One region of the Cohnella sp. LGH genome, then DNA from elsewhere that is predicted to be linked to it. Evidence: a T-box and tRNA genes for the amino acid it is inferred to sense, from the RefSeq annotation. Region 1 holds a T-box; the other holds one or more tRNA genes.
What was found. A T-box is a leader RNA that pairs with one kind of tRNA and senses whether it is charged. The one in region 1 lies ahead of leuS (leucine--tRNA ligase), so its partner is inferred to be a tRNA-Leu.
Positions count from the first base shown of each region.

Region 2: it has a tRNA-Leu gene. The T-box ahead of leuS (leucine--tRNA ligase) is inferred to sense a tRNA for this amino acid. The anticodon was not compared.

Region 1 is NZ_CP072117.1:4,217,245-4,220,626, forward strand. Features, by position in the region: gene leuS (leucine--tRNA ligase) at 1-1,505, opposite strand, end outside; T-box leader at 1,562-1,812, opposite strand; gene J4772_RS18225 (TetR/AcrR family transcriptional regulator) at 1,913-2,536, opposite strand; gene J4772_RS18230 (MMPL family transporter) at 2,689-3,382, shown strand, end outside.
Region 2 is NZ_CP072117.1:4,990,743-4,994,124, forward strand. Features, by position in the region: gene J4772_RS21485 (ArsR/SmtB family transcription factor) at 1-571, shown strand, start outside; gene J4772_RS21490 (hypothetical protein) at 1,095-1,244, opposite strand; tRNA gene J4772_RS21495 (tRNA-Leu) at 1,419-1,503, opposite strand; tRNA gene J4772_RS21500 (tRNA-Arg) at 1,528-1,604, opposite strand; tRNA gene J4772_RS21505 (tRNA-Cys) at 1,620-1,693, opposite strand; tRNA gene J4772_RS21510 (tRNA-Gly) at 1,710-1,784, opposite strand; tRNA gene J4772_RS21515 (tRNA-Gln) at 1,803-1,877, opposite strand; tRNA gene J4772_RS21520 (tRNA-His) at 1,894-1,969, opposite strand; tRNA gene J4772_RS21525 (tRNA-Trp) at 1,992-2,065, opposite strand; tRNA gene J4772_RS21530 (tRNA-Tyr) at 2,083-2,166, opposite strand; tRNA gene J4772_RS21535 (tRNA-Thr) at 2,183-2,258, opposite strand; tRNA gene J4772_RS21540 (tRNA-Phe) at 2,279-2,354, opposite strand; tRNA gene J4772_RS21545 (tRNA-Asp) at 2,378-2,454, opposite strand; tRNA gene J4772_RS21550 (tRNA-Met) at 2,487-2,563, opposite strand; tRNA gene J4772_RS21555 (tRNA-Glu) at 2,666-2,740, opposite strand; tRNA gene J4772_RS21560 (tRNA-Ser) at 2,760-2,851, opposite strand; tRNA gene J4772_RS21565 (tRNA-Asn) at 2,855-2,930, opposite strand; rRNA gene rrf (5S ribosomal RNA) at 2,960-3,076, opposite strand; rRNA gene J4772_RS21575 (23S ribosomal RNA) at 3,229-3,382, opposite strand, start outside.

The DNA.
Region 1 (3,382 bases):
CTTCCCGCCCATTGCGGCATCGTATTCGTCTCGCGGCGGGCTTGGCGGCCGTTGCGCGGATCGACGACGTTGACCCATTCCGTCACATTGGCAAGCGGAGACTCGCCTGTACCGGAAGGCTGGATCGCGTCCACGTCCGGCAGCAGCAGCGGCAAATCCTCTTCCGGAACGGTGTCCATCGTGCCGTCCTCGTAGTGGAGTACCGGAATCGGCTCGCCCCAATAACGCTGGCGGCTGAACAGCCAGTCGCGCAGACGGTACGTGACTTTGCCTTTCCCCGTGCCCGCCTGTTCCAGGTGGGCGATCATCGCTTGGATCGCTTCCGCAGTTCCCATACCGTTCAGGAACTCGGAATTAACCAGCTTGCCGTCGCCCGAATAGGCCGCTTCCTCTACGTTCCCGCCCGCCACGACTTCCTTGATCGACAGATCGAATTTCTTCGCAAACTCCCAGTCGCGCTCGTCGTGGCCCGGAACGGCCATGATTGCGCCCGTGCCGTAGCCGCCGAGCACGTAGTCGGCGATCCAGATCGGCACCTTGACGCCGTTCACCGGATTGACGGCATAAGCGCCGGTAAATACGCCGCTCTTGTCTTTGGCCAGATCCGTTCGCTCCAAGTCGCTCTTGCGAGCCGCTTGCTCGACGTACGCTTCGACGGCCGCTTGCTGCTCGGTGGTCGTAATCGAACCGACCAGTTCATGCTCGGGAGCGAGCACGCAATACGTCGCTCCGAACAGCGTGTCTGGACGCGTCGTGAATACGGTCAGCGCCGCGCCATGGCCGTCGATGGCGAACGTCACTTCCGCGCCGGTCGACTTGCCGATCCAGTTGCGCTGCATATCCTTGATGCTTTCCGACCAGTCCAGATCTTCCAAATCTTCAAGCAGGCGCTCGGCGTATTCGGTAATTTTGAGCATCCATTGGCGCATAGGCTTGCGGATCACCGGATGGCCGCCGCGCTCGCTCAGCCCGTCAATGACCTCTTCGTTGGCCAGCACCGTGCCGAGCGCCGGACACCAGTTAACCGGCACTTCCGCCACGTAAGCGAGCCCTTTTTTGTACAGTTGGATAAAAATCCACTGCGTCCACTTATAATAGTCCGGGTCCGTCGTGCTAAACTCCCGGTCCCAATCGTAGGAGAAACCGAGCGACTTGATCTGGCGACGGAAATTGTCGATGTTCTCGAACGTAATTTCGCGCGGATGACGCCCCGTCTGCAGCGCGTATTGCTCGGCCGGCAAGCCGAACGCGTCCCAGCCCATCGGGTGCAGCACGTTGAAGCCCTTCATCCTCTTAAAACGGCTGACGATATCGGTCGCCGTATAGCCTTCCGGGTGGCCGACGTGAAGTCCCGCCCCCGATGGATAGGGGAACATGTCAAGCGCGTAGAATTTCGGCTTGCCCGCATCCTCCGTCGTCTTAAACGTCTTGTTCTCGTCCCAATATTTTTGCCACTTCGGTTCGATTTTCTGCGGCTGATAACCTTGACCTTGCTCCTGTGCCATGTCGATTAACTCCCTTTGTCAGAAAAAATAAAAAAGCTCCCGCCCCCAGCGTTGTCGCTAGGGACGAGAGCGTCATCTCCCGTGGTACCACCCTAGTTGACGGCAATCCTGCTTGGATGTCCGCCCACTCTGCCTCGTAACGAGAGGTAACGCCTTGCCTACTTGATCCATATTCGCATAAGCGAAGAGAAATCCGTTCGGTTCGGAGGCTCCAAGGCGAGTTCGTCGCAGTCGCTAACCGGCTCGCACCTTCCGCCAGCTCTCTGAATAACGTCACGCGATTACTGTTCCTTTTCATAGCCAAAGTATGCCATGATTATAGCCATTCGCGCGATCCGTGTCAAGCAGATGCGGATAGACGCCGACGTCTCGACAAAGTCTCTAACTGCGGCTCGATGAAGCAACCGCTATTTGCCCGCCGCTCCGTTCAAGAACAAATCCACGATGGATGCCGCCAGATGCTCTGGGGAGAACACCTCTTCGCCGATTCGTTCGCGGCTGCCGATCATTAGCAGGGAAGAGAACGCGTGGGACAGCAGCATCGGATGACCTTGCGGAATCTCGCCGCTTTCCATCGCTCTCGCGAATTCTGCCGCCAGCACCTCGTGAATCCGATACTCCGCCCGGCGAATTTCGGCGCGCTGCTCCTCGCCGAGCGAAGGATAAGCCTCCCGCATCAAGCTTTCGAATTCAACATGAGCCTGCGATTTCGTCATTTTGGATAGGGCGATCTGCGCAAGACGTTCGCGCAAGCTTCCGCCGGCCTGGATGATCCGTTCGGTAATGGCGCTAATTCGCAGCATCATTTCCGTTACGGCGGCGGTAAACAGCACCGCTTTATTCTCGAAATAATAGTAGACGGACGCCTTCGTAACTCCCGCCCGTTCGGCAATCATATTGACGGAGACCGGCTCATACCCTAATTCCATAAACAGGACAGATGCGGTCAGCAGCACCTTGTCTCTCATCGACGGATGGTCCGCTCCGCTCTTCGGTCTTCCGGGGGCGCGCTTGGCGCGTTTCTCGCTCATCGCTTTCCCCTCCTTCGGTTGAAATTTTCTCGTTGCATAATTAACCTTCCGGTATATATAATTAATTTGCATTCCAATTAAATTATATCCGAAATTCGGAGCGCGCACAGCTTTGAATAGAAGCTGCACCATTCAAAGGAGGATCATTCGTTATGAGCAATAAGAAAAGCGGCTACGGAAATTGGGTCGCCGGCAAGAGAAGCAAGTGGATTACGCTGCTGGTCTGGATTGCCGCAGCCGGCCTGCTGAGCGCGCTGCTCCCGTCCGTAAACAGCCAGGAAATCAACAATTCCCCCAATCTGAATTCCGGAAAGCCTTCCGTGCAGGCGGATGCCGTCGCCGCGCGCGAATTCCCAAGCGGCTCCGACATTCCGGCGCTAGTCGTGCTGTATAAGGGCAGCGGGCTCACAGAAACCGAGTTGGATGTCGTCCGCAAGCTGACGGAGAAGCTAAGCGCCTCGCCCGTGCCGCACCAGACGGCCGTCCCGCCACTTCACACTCTGCCTCCGCAAGCTCTGCAGAGCCAGTTGTCCGAAGATGGGAGCACGTTCGTACTTCCCGTTCTGTTCGCCAAAGACGCGGGCGCGGAGAATTTAAAGGAGGGCGTAACCGAGCTTAAGCGTGAGTTAGTCGCCATCTCCGGAGCCGATCCGTTCGCCGAACCCCGCGACTCCGCGGACAAACTAAGCGCGCGCGTGACCGGACCGGTCGGCATCCAGATCGATGCGACGGGCCTGTTCAAGGACGCAGACGTCAGTCTTCTGATCGGAACCGTGCTGCTCGTGCTTATTTTGCTTTTGCTCATCTATCGGTCGCCGATTCTTGCCCTTCTGCCTCTCGTCGCGG
Region 2 (3,382 bases), 770 kb from region 1:
GGAAATTCTTACTTTATTGTCCCAGGGATCCAAGACGGTAGAAAAGTTAACCTCGTCCACGGGGATGAATTTTGCAAACGTATCTCGCCATCTCCAGGTATTGTTGGATGCCAAGCTTGTTAGATTCACCAAGAAAGGCACCCACGTCATCTATTCATTGGCCGACCCTGCTATTGTTGATTTGTTGACTTCCCTGTGGAGAATCAGCAACAAGCAGCTTCCCGATATCGGAAAGCTTAAGGACGACTTTATGGATAACTTGGATAACGTTCAAACTCTAACGATGGACCAGGTCATGGAAAAATTAAATACGGAGTCTATCCTTCTTCTGGATGTGCGTCCAAAAGAAGAGTTTGAAATTAGCCATATCGATGGCGCGATATCCGTACCTATAGAGGAACTGGAGTATTTTATGCGTGAATTCCCTCAGGAGACCGAGATTGTCGCTTACTGCAGAGGTCCGCTCTGTGTATACTCCGCAATCGCTGCGCAGAAGCTGCAGGCTGAAGGATTTAGCGCCTATCGGATGGATGAGGGAGTAAATGAATGGCAGGAACATTTTGCTCACTGAAGCCAAATAGAGAGAACCGTTAGTCCGTGTAAAGCCTTCCGCATCCTATTTATCAGGTTGCGGAAGGCTTTTTTTCTATCGTCTATGAACCTACGCGCTTTTATTAATCGCACACTTGAGAGGCGGCAATCATATCAATTTCAACCAGCAAATCATAATTCAGATCGCAATAAACGGTCGTTCTGGCAGGATAAGGGCCGAAAAATAACGTCCACAAATTTGATTAAATTCAGCATAATGCTCCCTTTTGGCCAAATAGATATTCAACCTTGCCCGTTATTGAATTTAGCCCGCCTTGACCGGCGACAAACAACAGCGGACCTAATCGAGTTGCAGATGGAAAAAGCAATACTTTCCATACTCGCTCGCCTTGGATCGCGCGTACAGACTTTACGGCGCTCTCTCCTCCCAGCCGTTTCTCAAGCTTATGGCGATGGGCTTCAACAATAGCCTCTCTTCTTGTCGAACAGATCGGAATGCCAGCATGTGCGACTTCTTCCCTGCTCATATCGTTGGCAGGAAATTAATCTACGTAGAGGGAAGCCACCTCGATTTGAGGTTCATAGCCCCACCGCCCCAACAACCTGCAGACAATGACTTCCGCATGAGAATTATGCCGATATCCCGTAATGATGACGGCTACTTTAGGGTTGCTTGGCTCGCCTGTATGCATCGTTTACGTCGCCCCCCTAATCATTCTTCATGTTGGTTAATCGAATTCTAGAAATGACAAACACAAAGGTAAACCAGGCGTTAGTAACTCTACAGCCTGGTTTCCTTATTCCTTCTGGTTCGGACACAAAAAAAGCTCATTAGATTAATCTCTAATGAACTGTCATTGTTAAAGTGGTACCGGTGAGAGGACTCGAACCTCCACGGGGGTTGCCCATTCGATTTTGAGTCGAACGCGTCTGCCATTCCGCCACACCGGCATATTCAATTTTGTTGCATCTTACTGGCGCGCCCTAAGAGATTCGAACTCCTGACCTTTTGATTCGTAGTCAAACGCTCTATCCAGCTGAGCTAAGGGCGCAAGCTTTGAGGTTTTTGGAGGCGCCACCCAGACTCGAACTGGGGGTAAAGCTTTTGCAGAGCTCTGCCTTACCACTTGGCTATGGCGCCAGATTCAAGATTGAGATGGAGCGGAAAACGGGATTCGAACCCGCGACCTTCTCGTTGGCAACGAGATGCTCTACCACTGAGCTATTTCCGCACATTAGGTTCGTGAAAATGGCTGGGGATCTAGGATTCGAACCTAGGAGTGACGGAGTCAAAGTCCGTTGCCTTACCGCTTGGCTAATCCCCAACAAAATTGATGTAAATGGGGCGATCGAGGGGAATTGAACCCCCGAATGTCGGATCCACAAACCGATGCGTTAACCACTTCGCCACGATCGCCATGAATTGTGAAGCATTTAATTGGCAGGGGCAGCAGGAATTGAACCCACACTAACGGTTTTGGAGACCGCTGTTCTACCCTTAAACTATGCCCCTAAGCATTAAAAACATGATGGTGGAGGATGATGGATTTGAACCACCGAACCCGAAGGAAGAGATTTACAGTCTCCCGCGTTTGGCCACTTCGCTAATCCTCCACGTTTAGAAGAGAAATGGTGCCGACTAGAGGACTTGAACCCCCAACCTACTGATTACAAGTCAGTTGCTCTACCAATTGAGCTAAGTCGGCTTAGTGTTAAGTTTTCTTGATGGTGGCTCGAGACGGAATCGAACCGCCGACACGAGGATTTTCAGTCCTCTGCTCTACCAGCTGAGCTATCGAGCCTTACATGCTTCCTTGAAGGAAAATGGCGGAGCCGACGGGATTCGAACCCGCGGTCTCCTGCGTGACAGGCAGGCATGTTAGGCCTCTACACCACGGCTCCGCGTGTACTCGGTTATGAGCCGAGATGATGTTTGGTTGCGGGGGCAGGATTTGAACCTGCGGCCTTCGGGTTATGAGCCCGACGAGCTACCGGGCTGCTCCACCCCGCGTCGTTGTTGAGTATGTTGCCCGTTAAAGCGACATTTATTATCATACCTTATATCGCTTATGTAATGCAACCCTCAAATTCTGGAAATTTCTTATGAAAGAAATGGTGACCCCTAGGGGATTCGAACCCCTGTTACCTCCGTGAAAGGGAGGTGTCTTAACCGCTTGACCAAGGGGCCATACTTACCTGAAAATTTATGGCGGAGAGAGAGGGATTCGAACCCTCGAGACGCTTTAGACGCCTACACGATTTCCAATCGTGCTCCTTCGACCAACTCGGACACCTCTCCAAATGGCTCCCCGAACAGGACTCGAACCTGTGACAACTCGATTAACAGTCGAGTGCTCTACCAACTGAGCTATCAGGGAATGGTAAGCAATGTAGAACTATGAATCCCGCCTGGCGACGTCCTACTCTCCCAGGACCCTGCGGTCCAAGTACCATCGGCGCTGGAGGGCTTAACGGTCGTGTTCGGGATGGGTACGCGTGGAACCCCTCCGCCGTCATCACCAGACCAGATTGCTTCAATTCTAGCCATGTTAAACATGGCATTCAAGGCTTGCGCCCTGAAAACCGGATACGAACCAAACTCGCGCTTAGAAGAAGGTGAAGTGTCTTGCTTTGTAGGCCAATTCACTGTTCGTAGCGATTTGCATCGCACGATGTTAGGATAAGCCCTCGACCGATTAGTACTCGTCAGCTCCACACATTGCTGCGCTTCCACCCCGAGCCTATCAACCTGGTGTTCTTCCAGGGGTCTTACGAATTGGGAAATCTCATCTTGAGGCAGGCTTCGCGCTTAGATGCTTTCAGCGCTTAT